Regions from separate parts of the Streptomyces sp. NPDC057253 genome, predicted to be linked through region 4. Evidence: riboswitches for the same ligand, from Rfam matches in the RefSeq annotation. Region 4 holds a riboswitch; each other region holds the start of a gene.

Region 1 (3,247 bases), on a different contig from region 4:
GGGGAGCCCCGCACTGCCCGCCCCACCCCTTCGCCATCTCAACCTGCCGGAACCGCACGGGACATGCCCCCGAACCGCCCGCACACCGGGGCGCGGCGCGCGGTGGCGGTGCGCAGCACACCGCCGCACCCCCCGAACCGGAACTGCCGTCAACAGATGTGAAAGCAGCAGCCGTCCGGTTCGCGTCGAGTCGGAGGGGCCAACCATCCGTATTCTCTGATCATGGCCGCCTCCCCCGCATATTCACTCATCGCCACCGACCTGGACGGCACGCTGCTCCGCGCCGACGACACCCTCTCCGACCGGTCGTTGGCCGCGCTCGCGAGGGTGGCGGAGGGCGGGGCCCAGCACCTCGTCGTGACCGGACGGCCGGCGCCCAGAGTGCGGCCGCTCCTCGACGACCTCGGCAGCACGGGGCTCGCGGTGTGCGGACAGGGCGCGCAGGTGTACGACGCCGGCGCGGACCGTCTGCTCTGGTCGGTGACCCTGGACCGGGAGCTGGCGGAGACCGCGCTGGGGAAGATCGAGGCCGAGGTCGGGCTGGTGTACGCGGCGGTGGACCAGGACGGTGTCGACGGGCTCACGCTCATCGAACCGGGCTATCTGATGCCCCATCCGACCCTGCCCGCGGTGCGGGTCGGCCGCCGCGACGACCTGTGGTGCGAGCCGATCAGCAAGGTGCTGCTGCGCCACCCCTACCTGTCGGACGACGAGTTGGCGGTCACGGCACGCTCGGTGGTGGGTTCGCTGGCCACGGTCACCATGTCGGGACCCGGGACCGTCGAACTCCAGCCATGCGGCATCACCAAGGCGACCGGCCTCGCGCTGGCCGCCGAACACCTGGGCCTGGGACCCGAGGTGACGATCGCCTTCGGGGACATGCCCAACGACATCCCGATGTTCGACTGGGCGGCCCACGGCGTCGCGATGGCCAACGCCCACCCCGAACTCAAGGCCGTGGCCGACGAGGTGACCCTGTCGAACGAGGACGACGGCATCGCCGTCGTCCTCGAAAGACTCTTCAGCCGGGCGTAGTTCCTAGTAGGCGCCGAACACGTTGTCGATGGACCCGTACCGCGCCGCCGCGTAGTTGCAGGCCGCGGTGATGTTGGCGACCGGGTCGTACGGGTCCCACGAGGTGTTGGCCACGTGGTAGGCGTTGAACGTCGGGTCGATCACCTGGAGCAGGCCCTTGGAGGGCGTGCCGGCGGCCGCGTTGGAGTCCCAGAGGTTGATGGCGTAGGGGTTGCCGGAGGACTCGCGGATGACGTTGCGGTAGATGCCGTCGTAGGAGCCGGGGATCCCGTGCTCCGCCATGACGGCGAGGGAGGCGCGGATCCAGCCGTCGAGGTTGTTGGCGTACCCGAGGCTGGTCGCGGTCTGTACGGCCGGGGTGGCCGCGGACGCGGTCGTCGCACCGATGAGCGGGAGCGCGAGTACGGCGACTCCGGTGCCGGCGACGGCGAGCTTGCGGACGAGACGGTGGGTGCGGGAAGCACGGTGCTGAGCGGCAGCAGGCATGGCGAAGTTCCTCTCCGTCGCCTGCGAGGTGAGCTGTCGGGTTCGGGCGGGGAGTTGCCCGGCCATGCCCGTAAAAGGCATGACTTCACCCCAAGCCGTACCGGTATGTCCGAAGACGACCGTTCCGGCGACTTACCTGGGTCCCCCGCTCCTGCCGTGGTTCTCGGTGGGTGTACGGGCGGCGGCAGGATTCGGCGTCCGCCCGACAGGCCGGGAACGTATGCGAGAGCACATGTCCGGAACAAGTGGCGAATTCACGTGGAGTGCCTATTGACCTTGGTCGGGGGCATTTGAGGCACTTGATCCTTTGCGGTCGCAAGTCTCAACTGACGCAGCCGAAAAGGCGGATTGAGGAATTCCGGATATCTGTCGATCCGTCGGCTGGAGTGAGTCAAGTCACGCCCATGCGCAAGACGTGCAAAACGGGCAAGAGACCCAACTCATAGTCAACCGGCCGTCCGTGGGATCCGCTGCTCCCATGTCCGGTGGAAGACCACCTCACCGCCGTCGGTGCACATCACCTCGTTCGAGGTGGAAAAGTCCGTCCCGTCGCAGCTGATCTCCGAGCGGGAGCGCACGGTGGTGTCCCAGGCGAGCTCGGGTCGGTGCAGCCGGATCGACCGGTCCGAGCGGGTGCGCGCGGACAGCGGGTCCTTCTCGTCGATCGTGTACGTCTCCCGCGCGTCCTCGGTGAACTCCAGCCCGTCGGGGTACACGCGCGTGCCGCCGTACCGGGGATCGACCTCCAGACGCCACTCGCCCTTGGCCACGTCCCGCACGACCAGCCGCTCGGGTCGCGGCTCGTCCAGCGTGACCGGGCTCCATCCGTCGGCGGCCACGCCCTGCGTGCCTCCCGGCGGCGCGGCCTGCTCCGGCTCCGCGAACGTGATGTCCGGGGACGCCTCACGCGCGCGTACCGGCAACTCCAGGAAGCTGCCCGCGGGGTCCAGCGTGAAGCCCGCCTGCGACTCGGGCTGCGGCCAGATCCACGGCCAGTACGCCGAGGACACGGCGAGCCGGATCCGGTGGCCGGGCGGGAAGGCGTGCCCGGTGCCGCTCAGCTCGAAGGCCACCTCCTGCGTGGCCCCCGGCTCCCAGGGCACCGCCCGGTCCGGGCCATGGCGTGCGGAGAGGTTCAGCGCCCCCCGCGTCACGAGGGTCGACGAGCCGTCCGGCGCGACATCGCACAGCCGTGCCACGACCTGCCCGCGCGACACCTCCGAGGTCACCCTGAGCCGCACCCGCGGCCGCCCCAGCACGCACGTCTGCTCACCCACCGCGAACTCGAAGCAGGCCGAACGGGCGTCCTCCTCCCGCTGGTCCGGCGGCAGATCGGCGTCGCCGCCGGACGGGACGAACGGGCCGGCGTCCACGCCGGTGTGCTGCGGCGAGCGGACCAGCACGGCGGGGCCCTGAAGGCCGTACGACACCGTCGTGACGTGGGGGGAGGGCCAGGCGGGCTCGCCGACCCAGCGGCCGGGCAGGGTGCCGTACGCCGTCGCCGGGGGGTGGGAGTGGCTGACGTAGGTGCCGCGGTCCGGGTACTGGTGGGACCAGGGGCCGACGATCCCGCGGACCCGGTCGGCCGGCAGGTGCTCGACCAGCCGCAGGACCGTGTCGCGGTACGGGTCGTGCCAGCCGCCCACTGCGAGGACCGCCGCGTCGATGGAGCCGTAGTCCTCGCGGACGCTGTCATGGCGCCAGTGTTCGTCACGGGTCTGGTGGG
Region 2 (3,247 bases), on a different contig from region 4:
TCGGCCTCCAGTGTGCGCAGGGCCTCCCGGACGGGGACGCGGGAGACGCCGTAGCGACGGGCGAGCAGTTCCTCGGTGAGCCGGCTGCCGCGCTCGTGGACACCGGCGACGATGTCGTCCCGGATCGCTGTGCATACCGAGTGCGCCGGAATACGCATGTCCGACCTCCGTCTTAATCCCCGTGAAACGTCGCCGATTGACGTGTGTTCAGTGACTCTATTGCAATCAGCGGGAATTTCCGACGGCGGGCCGGAATCCGGGGATATTTTTTGGACAGCGGGGCGTTGGAAACGACGAAACCCCGGCTCGGAGGAGCCGGGGCTTCACGAAGGCCGCGCGGAGGTCGCGCGCGGGTCGTCAGACGCTGACGCCGTGCGAGCGCAGGTAGGCGACGGGATCGATGTCCGAGCCGTACTCGGGGCTGGTGCGCGCCTCGAAGTGCAGGTGCGGCCCGGTGACGTTGCCGGTCGCGCCGGACAGGCCGATCTGCTGGCCGGGGGTGACCGACTGGCCGACCGAGACGCCGATCGACGAGAGGTGGCCGTACTGCGTGTAGGTGCCGTCGGCCATCCGGATCACGATGTTGTTGCCGTACGACCCGCCCCAGCCGGCCTCCACGACGGTGCCGCGGCCGACCGCGTGCACGGAGGTGCCGCTGGCGGCGTGGAAGTCGACACCGGTGTGGCTGCCGGACGACCAGATGGAGCCGCCGCTCTTGTAGCCGGTGGAGATGTAGGAGCCGGAGATCGGGGCGACGAAGGCGTTCAGGCGCTTGCGCTCGGCCTCGCGGGCGGCGCGCTCCTTGGCCTCGCGTATCTCCTTGGCCCGTGCCTCGGCCTTGCGCTTGGCCTCGGCGGCCGCCTTCTTCTGCGCGGCGGCCTGCGCCTGGGCCACGGCCTGGGCGTCGATCTGCTCGGCGAGCGAGTCACCGGCGCTGACGACGGGCATGAGGCCGCTCTGTTCGACGGAGCTCACGGAGTTGTCGGCGGCGAGCGCCGGGGCGGCGAGGGTGCCGATGACGCCGGTGGTGGCGAGGGCGGCGACGCCCGCGGCGCGGGCGGTGGTGCGCTTCATACGGCTGGGACGACGGTGCTTCCCGGTGGCGCAGGTGAACGCCATGTGGTGGCTGGTCCTTTCCTTCCTTCTCGCCTACCGGGTTAGCTGACGGGTTCGGAGCAGGAAGGTCTCCTACGGACCCCCTCGCGGTGCGCGGGCGTCCGATTCACCCCAGGGACGTGTGGTGGGTCCCCGGCTCCCCTGGCTCGCGCCGTACGGGGACTCGGCGATGACTGTCCGGTGCCGCGGACGCGGCGCACTGCCTGACGAACAGCCCAGGGGACGCTATGCGGGCGGACTTTCGATCCCCAAACCGATCACGGTGTTTGTAGCGCATCCCACAGGGCAGACAGGCAACCTCCGGCCCAATTCGGACATCTAAGAGACCTGGGTGTCGAAGGGGCCCTGGTGACACATCGGTCACCAGGGCCCCTTCGGGTCACGTGCGCGTGGGTCGCGTCCGCTACTCGGCTGTCACGACCTTGACCTCGCCGATGCCGAGGGCCTCGACGGGCTCCTTGATGGCGGCCGCGTCGCCGACCAGGATCGTCACCAGCCGGTCCACCGGGAAGGCGTTCACGACGGCCGCGGTGGCCTCCACGGTGCCGGTCGCGGCGAGCTGCTGGTACAGCGTCGCCTGGTAGTCGTCCGGCAGGTGCTGTTCGACCTGGTCGGCCAGCGTGCTCGCCACGGCCGCCGCGGTCTCGTACTTGAGCGGCGCCACCCCGACGAGGTTCTGGACGGCGACATCGCGCTCGGCGTCGGTGAGACCGCCCTCGGCGAGCGTGCGCAGCACCTTCCACAGGTCGTCCAGCGCGGGACCCGTGTTGGGGGTGTCCACGGAACCGCTGATGGCGAGCATCGCGGCCCCCGAGCCGTCCGGGGCGGACCTGAGGACCTGCCCGAACGCGCGCACGCCGTAGGTGTAGCCCTTCTCCTCGCGCAGGACGCGGTCCAGGCGGGAGGTGAGGGTGCCGCCGAGGCAGTACGTGCCGAGCACCTGCGCGGGCCACACGCGTGCGTGCCGGTCGGCGCCGATACGGCCGATCAGCAGCTGCGTCTGGACGGCGCCGGGGCGGTCCACGATGACGACCCGGCCGGTGTCGTCGGCGGTCACCGGCGGCACCGGGCGCGGCTGGGCCTGCGAACCGGTCCAGGAGCCGAGGGTGTCGGCGAGCAGCGCGTCCAGGTCGATGCCGGTGAGGTCGCCGACGACCACGGCGGTCGCGGTGGCGGGGCGCACGTGCTTCTCGTAGAAGGCGCGTACGGCCGCGGAGTCGATGTTCTCGACGGCCTCCTCGGTGCCCTGGCGCGGGCGCGACATGCGGGAGTCCGCCGGGAACAGCTCCCGGGAGAGCTCCTTGGCGGCGCGGCGCGAGGGGTTGGCCAGCTCGTGCGGGATCTCGTCCAGGCGGTTGGTGACGAGCCGCTCGACCTCGCTGTCCGCGAACGCGGGCGCCCTGAGCGCGTCGGCCAGCAGACCGAGCGCCTTGGCGAGGCGGGAGGCGGGCACTTCGAGGCTGAGGCGGACGCCGGGGTGGTCGGCGTGCGCGTCGAGGGTGGCACCGCAGCGCTCCAGCTCTGCGGCGAACTCCTCGGCGGAGTGCTTGTCGGTGCCCTCGGAGAAGGCGCGCGCCATGATCGTGGCGACGCCGTCCAGGCCGGCCGGTTCGGCGTCCAGGGGCGCGTCCAGGAGCACCTCGACGGCGACGACCTGCTGGCCGGGGCGGTGGCAGCGCAGGAGCGTGAGGCCGTTGTCGAGCGTCCCACGCTCAGGGGCGGGGAAGGCCCAGACCTTGGGCTCGCCCGCCTGCGGCTGCGGGTGGAATTCCATCGCGGCGAGCTCGGTCACTTGGCCGCCTCCTCGTTCTCGTCGGTGGCTTCTACGGTCGCCGCGGCTTCCGGGTCCTCGGCGGCGTCCTCGGCGCTGTCGGCGATCTCGGCCGGGGCGGTGGGCTCGTAGACGAGCACCGCGCGGTTGTCGGGGCGCAGCTTGGCCTTGGCGACCGCCTGGACCTCCTCGGCGCTCACCTCCAGGACGCGCTGTACGGCGGTCAGGGCGAGCTGCGGGTCGCCGAACAGGACGGCGTAGCGGCACAGTTCGTCGGCGCGGCCCGCGACGGTGCCGAGCCGGTCCAGCCACTCGCGCTCCAACTGGGCCTGGGCGCGCTCCATCTCCTCGGCGGTGGGG
Region 3 (3,247 bases), on a different contig from region 4:
CGCCGGCCCTGTGCACACGTACGCCGAGGTCACCCCGCGGCCCCTGCGCGCACGTACGCGGAGGTCGCCCCGTCGCCCCTCGTCTGTGTGCACGGACGCGCAGGTTGTCTCGCCGCCCCTCGCCCGTGCGTACGGATGCCGCCCAGGTCGTCCCGCCGGCCCTCACCCGTGCACACGTACGCCCAGGTCACCCCGCCGGACCTCCAGCACCCGCCGGTACGGCAGCACCCGCCACGCTCCGTCCGGCTGGGGCACCCCGCTCGACGCCACGACCACCCGCTCGCCGTCCGCCCGGTACCGCAGCCGGAAGAAGTCGGGCCCGCGCCGGCGGCTGACCTCGGAGTCCGGGTCCTCGTCGGCGTACGCGTACAGCGCCTCCTCGGTCAGCAGCAGGCAGTTGAGGCTCGCGAAGGACGCGCGGGCGCGGATGTCCTCGGCGGTCCGCGCGAGCGCGTCGACCGGGCCTTTGTCCCGCAGCAGGGTCAGCACCCGCAGGAAGAACCGCTCGGAGTCGGTGCTCCCGCCCGCCCCGGACAGCAGGTCGGGATCGATGAGCTCGTCGAGGGCGTCGTACGGAGAGAAGAAGCCGTTGTGCGCGAAGGCGAGGCCGCCCGCGGTGAACGGGTGGGTGTTGCCCGGCACGACGGGCAGCCCGGGGCTCGCCATCCGCAGATGCAGCACGGCGGCGTCGGCGCGCGTCCCGGTGAGCGCGTCGCCCCAGAGCCGGTCTCCCACGGCCCGCTCGATCCCCTTGACCACCCGCGGACCGTTCCCGTCCCGCCCCGGCCGGGCCGCGATCCCCCATCCGTCAGCGTGCTCCTGGCTCAACTCCGTGAAGGGAGCGGCCAGTTCGCCCAAGGCGGTGGACAGGGGCAGCGGGGCGCGGGTGACCACGCCGAGGAGACGGCACATGGGGCGAGTATGCGTGCGCGACCTGCCCCGCGGATGACGTATGCTGGTGTCACACCGACGCGGGGTGGAGCAGCTCGGTAGCTCGCTGGGCTCATAACCCAGAGGTCGCAGGTTCAAATCCTGTCCCCGCTACTCAAGGCCCAGGGCCGGAATCCAGTTCACTGGATTCCGGCCCTGGGTGTTTTCTCTGGCCTGTCCGTAACATTGCGTGAATGAGCGAGCGCCCTCCGCATCATCCCTGACATACCGTCAACACCTGCGTGTTGCCTGAGACATGGTCAACTCGCCCGTTTTTCGCCGTTCATGGGCCGTAAGTCCTGCGGGATTTCGTTAATGATCAAGAGGAACGGCTTGGAATCGGACCCCTGGGTCTATTAACGTTCGATAACGCAGCGCGGTCGTCCCAGCCGTCACAAGAGACGGCTCCGTGCTCACGCGCCGAATTCCGCAAGGGAACCGGGGAACCACCACCTTGGGGTGAATCGCTCGTCGACCGCCGTGGCAGCACGGTTGGTTTACGCGCGTAGGAGACCTTCCTGCTCCGAACCCGTCAGCTAACCCGGTAGGCGAGAAGGAAGGAAAGGAGCACGCCCACGTGGCGTCCAACCCGCCTGCCCCCGAGGCCCCGTTCGCCCCTCGCGACACGCTCGTCTACGGCGGCTACCGCCCCGACGACGACGCCCCCCTCGGCGAATGGAACCCGACCGCCGACTCCCTCGCCCCGGTGCGAGGCCGGCATCGCGTGGCCAAGCAGCGCGGCGGCGGATTCGCCCGCAGCTCCACCGTCCTCGGTGTAGGTGTCATAGCCGCGGTCAGCGCCGGTGGGATGGCCAGCGCCAACACCGGCAAGCCGCCGGTCTCCATCTCGATGCCCGACCTGCCCAACGTCGGCTCGCTCATCTCGGACGACTCCGACTCCGGCGCGGACGACACGAGCGCCTTCAGCAGCGTCGGCACCACCACCGTCGACACCGCCAAGGGCGCCTCGGACGCCGGTGAGGCGCTGCGCTCGCGCATCCTCGCCCAGGCCGAGGTCCAGCAGGACCAGCTCGACACCAAGGCCGCCCAGGCCGTCGCCGACGCCGCCCAGAAGGAGGCCGACGCGGCCGCCGCCAAGGCGGAGAAGGAAGCCCAGGAGAAGGCCGCCGCCGCGAAGAAGAAGGCGGAGGAGGAGGCCGCGAAGAAGGCCGAGGCCGCGCGCCTGGCCGAGCTCGCGAAGCAGTACACGCTGCCGACCTCGTCGTACACCATCACGGGCACCTTCGGTCAGGCCGGTTCGCTGTGGTCCTCGGGCTACCACACGGGCCTCGACTTCGCGGCCCCCACGGGCACGCTCATCAAGGCGATCCACAGCGGCACCATCACCGAGGCCGGCTGGGCCGGTTCCTACGGCTACCGCACGATCCTCACCCTCGACGACGGCACCGAGCTGTGGTTCTGCCACCAGTCCTCGATCAGCGTCAGCGTCGGCCAGAAGGTCGGCACCGGTGACGTCATCGGCCGCGTGGGCGCCACCGGCAACGTCACCGGCGCGCACCTGCACCTGGAGGTCCACCCGAACGGCTCGGCCGACGGGATCGACCCGATGGCGTGGCTGCGCGGCAAGGGGCTCAACCCCTGAGCCTCCCTCACTGACCTCACTACGGTTTCCGGCGGCCCTGACGACGTCCCCCCGACGTCAGGGCCGTCGGTGCGTGCAGGGACGGAGTTTCGGAGGGGTGATTCCGGTTGTCTACGAGGACTTTGCGGCCGGAGCGGAAGAGCGGCGTCCGGCGCGGGTGTCGACGTATGGCATGACTTCTCTCCGCAAGCTCGGCTCCTCCGACCTCGAGGTCTTCCCGCTCTCCCTCGGCGGCCACGTCTTCGGCTGGACCGCCGACGAGGCCACGTCCTTCGCCGTCCTCGACGCGTACACCGCCGCGGGCGGCAACTTCGTCGACACGGCCGACTCGTACTCCGCGTGGGTCGACGGCAACTCCGGCGGTGAGTCCGAGACGATCATCGGGTGGGGGTCCCCTGCGCCCTTTAGGCAGTGGGGGAGGCTGGCGGCCCGCGGCGACCGCGACGACGTCGTCATCGCCACGAAGGTCAGCCGGCACCCCGAGTTCCCGGGCCTGACCGCCGCCAACATCAAGGCCGCCGCCGACGCGTCCCTGAAGCGGCTGGGCACGGACCGCATAGATCTCTACTGCACCCACTTCGACAAGACCCAGGTTCCAGTCGAGGAGATCATCGGCGCGTCCAACATCTCCGCCGCGCGGCTCACGGAGTCCCTCGCCTGCTCCGACCGGGAGGGCCTGGCGCGCTATGTCGCCCTCCAGCCCCACTACAACCT
Region 4 (3,247 bases):
GACATAGCCGGTGATGCGCGCGCCCGCGCCCGCGTTGGTCCACAGGTTCTTGGGGCGCCGGGACTCGTTGCGCTCGATGACGGCGTTGGCGGCGGTGAGGATCGTCTGGGTGGAGCGGTAGTTCTGCTCCAGGAGGATCGTCGTCGCGTCCGGGTAGTCCTCCTCGAACTGGAGGATGTTGCGGATGGTCGCGCCGCGGAAGGCGTAGATCGACTGGTCGGCGTCACCGACGACACAGAGCTCGGCGGGCGGCAGGTCGTGCTCGCTCGGGGGTACGTCCACCGGGTGCTCGGAGGTCCCGACCAGCTCCCTGACCAGCGCGTACTGGGCGTGGTTGGTGTCCTGGTACTCGTCGACGAGGACGTGCCGGAAACGGCGGCGGTAGTGCTCGGCGACATCCGGGAAGGCGCGGAGGAGGTTGACCGTCGTCATGATCAGGTCGTCGAAGTCGAGGGCGTTGGCCTCGCGCAGCCGCGACTGGTACATGGCGTACGCCTGGGCGAGGGTCTTCTCGAAGCCGTCGCCGGCCTGGGCGGCGAAGTCCTCCTCGTCGATCAGCTCGTTCTTCAGGTTGCTGATCTTGGCGCTGAAGGACTTCGGCGGGTACCGCTTGGGGTCGAGGTCCAGGTCGCGGCAGACCAGCGCCATGAGCCGCTTGGAGTCGGCGGCGTCGTAGATCGAGAAGGACGAGGTGAAGCCGAGCTTCTTCGACTCCCTGCGCAGGATCCGCACGCACGCACTGTGGAAGGTCATCACCCACATCGCGTTCGCGCGCGGGCCGACGAGCTGCTCGACGCGCTCCTTCATCTCGCCCGCGGCCTTGTTGGTGAAGGTGATCGCGAGGATCTGGCCCGGGTGGACCTGGCGCTCGCCGAGGAGGTGGGCGATGCGGTGGGTGAGCACGCGGGTCTTGCCGGAGCCGGCGCCGGCCACGATGAGCAGCGGGGTGCCGGAGTGCACGACGGCGGCGCGCTGGTTCTCGTTCAGCCCGTCCAGGAGCGCGGCCGGGTCCAGCACCGGGCGTGGGGCGCCGTCGCGGTAGTAGGCGTCCCGGTCCGGCGGCACGTCGAACTTCCCGCCGAACAGGTCGTCCGGAACGGGTTCCGGTACGTGCTCGTCCTCGGGCGGCGGCGGGGGCTCCTCCGCGTGCCCGCGAGGGGCCTGGAGGTCCGCCAGGAAGCTGTCGTCAAAGAGGCTGCTCATCGCTCTCCGAGTCTAGGGTGCCCCACTGACACCCGGCCGCCGCCCTGAGAACATCACCGGAACCGCCACGCGCACTCCGCGACCGACCCGTCACGTTCCGCGATCGACCAGGCCGAGACATGGACCCTGTCGCGTCACTCCAGTGAAAATACGCCCAAGTCATGGCAGATACCTCCGGATTGGCCGCGCGGACCACCGCCCGAGGTTTAGGTCACGAAAATGTATCGGGCATATCGAACATCAACCTTCACACGGGCCACACCCGTTGGCTACCGTTCCCGGTAGGCCGTACGACCCCCACCGGCGAACGTCGCCGGGCCGCGCGGCCTCCGCCGAGTCCGCAGCGCCGCCGTGCGCCCGGAGCCGGGGACCCACCGAACCCGGGGTGAATCGGCCGACTCCCGCCCACGGGAGCGCCGTAGGGCAACCCTTCCCGCCCGAACCCGACAGCTAACCCGGTAGGCGGAGCACGGAAGGAGTCGCCTCCCTTGGCGTCGCACCGCAAGTCGCGTCCCGCTGGTACGCGCGTAGCAGGCATACGGACCCCGGCCCTCGCGACGGCCGCCCTCACCTCCGTGGCCCTGCTGTCCCAGTCGGCGAACGCCGCGCCGGCCGATGACAGACCCAGTCTCGAAGAGGTCGAGAAGAAGGTCGACGACCTCTACCGCCAGGCCGAGTCGGCGACCGACAGCTACAACGCCGCCAAGGAGAAGACGACCAAGCAGCGCAAGCAGGTCGACACGCTCCTCGACGACGTCGCGCAGCGCACCGAGAAGCTCAACCAGGCGCGCGAGGAACTCGGCTCCTTCGCCGCCGCGCAGTACCGCACCGGCGCCGCCGCGCCGGACACCGCGACCTTCCTGCTCGCCGACACCCCGCAGGACTACTTCGACCAGACCCAGCTGATGGGCCGCCTCACGAGCCGTCAGAAGGGCGCGGTCGACGACTACGTCTCCGAGCAGTCGGCGACGATGAAGAAGCGTCAGGAGGCCTCCCAGAGCCTCCAGTCGCTCACCGAGACGCAGAGCGACCTGAAGACCGCGAAGGCGACCGTCCAGAAGAAGCTCGCCGACGCGCGCGAGCTGCTGTCGGAGCTGACGGCCCAGGAGAAGGCGCGCCTCGCGGCGATCGAGAAGGAGAAGCAGGAGGCGGCCGCCCGCAAGGCCGCGGAGCTGGCGCGGCAGCAGGCGGCCGCGGAAAAGGCCGCACAGGAGGCCGCCGCCCAGGAGAGCGCGTCGGGTTCCGGTTCGTCGACCACCGGTTCGTCGACGGTGACCGACTCCTCGTACGCCACCAAGGCCGCCAAGGCCCTCGCCTTCGCCCGCGCGCAGATCGGCAAGCCGTACGTCTGGGGCGCCACCGGCCCCGGCTCCTACGACTGCTCGGGCCTCACCCAGGCCGCCTGGAAGGCCGCCGGCGTCACCCTCCCCCGCGTCACCTACGACCAGGTCAACGCCGGCACCACGGTCTCCCTGGCCGACGCCCAGCCCGGCGACCTGGTCTTCTTCTACGACGACATCAGCCACGTCGGCCTCTACATCGGCAACGGCATGATGATCCACGCCCCCAAGCCGGGCGCGTACGTCCGCGAGGAGTCGATCTACTACGACGGCGAGTCGGCGATCCACAGCGTGGTACGGCCGGCCTGAGGTCCCGTCCCACAGGGCCGGTCCGCCGAAACGCGGCACCTATAGGTGCGGTTCCGTGAATCGCACCTATAGGGCGGTCACGCAGAACGCGCCCTGTAGGGGCCCCTTTCAGCGCGGGCCGGGCTCCTGCGCCCGCGCGTATTTCCCCACGCGCGCGTGCGCGCCCCCCTCCCCGGGCGCGCGGAGCTTCCTAGCATCGGTCCATGGCCGGTACCTCCCCGCACTCCCCCCTGCGCGTCTGGTGGACGCGGCACCCGCCCGCCGCCGGGGCCGCCGTGATGGCGACGGCCATCCTGTCGGTCGGCCTGCATCAGGCCGGCCACGAGACGCTGTCCCGGATCGCCCTGGTGCTCGGCAGCGCGGCCTGGCTGGGACTGGCCGCCGACTTCGCCGTA

Evidence for each region. A riboswitch is a leader RNA that binds a small molecule or an ion and turns the genes downstream of it on or off. The one in region 4 is predicted to bind cyclic di-AMP.
Region 1: another riboswitch for cyclic di-AMP. It lies ahead of ACFULQ_RS22710 (transglycosylase SLT domain-containing protein); the one in region 4 lies ahead of ACFULQ_RS38705 (NlpC/P60 family protein).
Region 2: another riboswitch for cyclic di-AMP. It lies ahead of ACFULQ_RS34765 (M23 family metallopeptidase); the one in region 4 lies ahead of ACFULQ_RS38705 (NlpC/P60 family protein).
Region 3: another riboswitch for cyclic di-AMP. It lies ahead of ACFULQ_RS14720 (M23 family metallopeptidase); the one in region 4 lies ahead of ACFULQ_RS38705 (NlpC/P60 family protein).

Annotation. Positions count from the first base shown of each region.
Region 1 is NZ_JBHUXV010000041.1:18,918-22,164, reverse strand. Features, by position in the region: gene ACFULQ_RS22715 (HAD family hydrolase) at 223-1,035, shown strand; gene ACFULQ_RS22710 (transglycosylase SLT domain-containing protein) at 1,039-1,521, opposite strand; cyclic di-AMP (ydaO/yuaA leader) riboswitch at 1,527-1,728, opposite strand; gene ACFULQ_RS22705 (CocE/NonD family hydrolase) at 1,968-3,247, opposite strand, start outside.
Region 2 is NZ_JBHUXV010000087.1:8,700-11,946, forward strand. Features, by position in the region: gene ACFULQ_RS34760 (GntR family transcriptional regulator) at 1-158, opposite strand, end outside; gene ACFULQ_RS34765 (M23 family metallopeptidase) at 358-1,119, opposite strand; cyclic di-AMP (ydaO/yuaA leader) riboswitch at 1,133-1,295, opposite strand; gene ACFULQ_RS34770 (M16 family metallopeptidase) at 1,520-2,908, opposite strand; gene ACFULQ_RS34775 (M16 family metallopeptidase) at 2,905-3,247, opposite strand, start outside.
Region 3 is NZ_JBHUXV010000022.1:21,117-24,363, reverse strand. Features, by position in the region: gene ACFULQ_RS14730 (class II glutamine amidotransferase) at 163-912, opposite strand; tRNA gene ACFULQ_RS14725 (tRNA-Met) at 971-1,044, shown strand; cyclic di-AMP (ydaO/yuaA leader) riboswitch at 1,339-1,496, shown strand; gene ACFULQ_RS14720 (M23 family metallopeptidase) at 1,508-2,533, shown strand; partial or broken gene ACFULQ_RS14715 (aldo/keto reductase) at 2,706-3,247, shown strand, end outside.
Region 4 is NZ_JBHUXV010000111.1:1,471-4,717, reverse strand. Features, by position in the region: gene pcrA (DNA helicase PcrA) at 1-1,203, opposite strand, end outside; cyclic di-AMP (ydaO/yuaA leader) riboswitch at 1,524-1,683, shown strand; gene ACFULQ_RS38705 (NlpC/P60 family protein) at 1,692-2,852, shown strand; gene ACFULQ_RS38700 (tellurite resistance/C4-dicarboxylate transporter family protein) at 3,056-3,247, shown strand, end outside.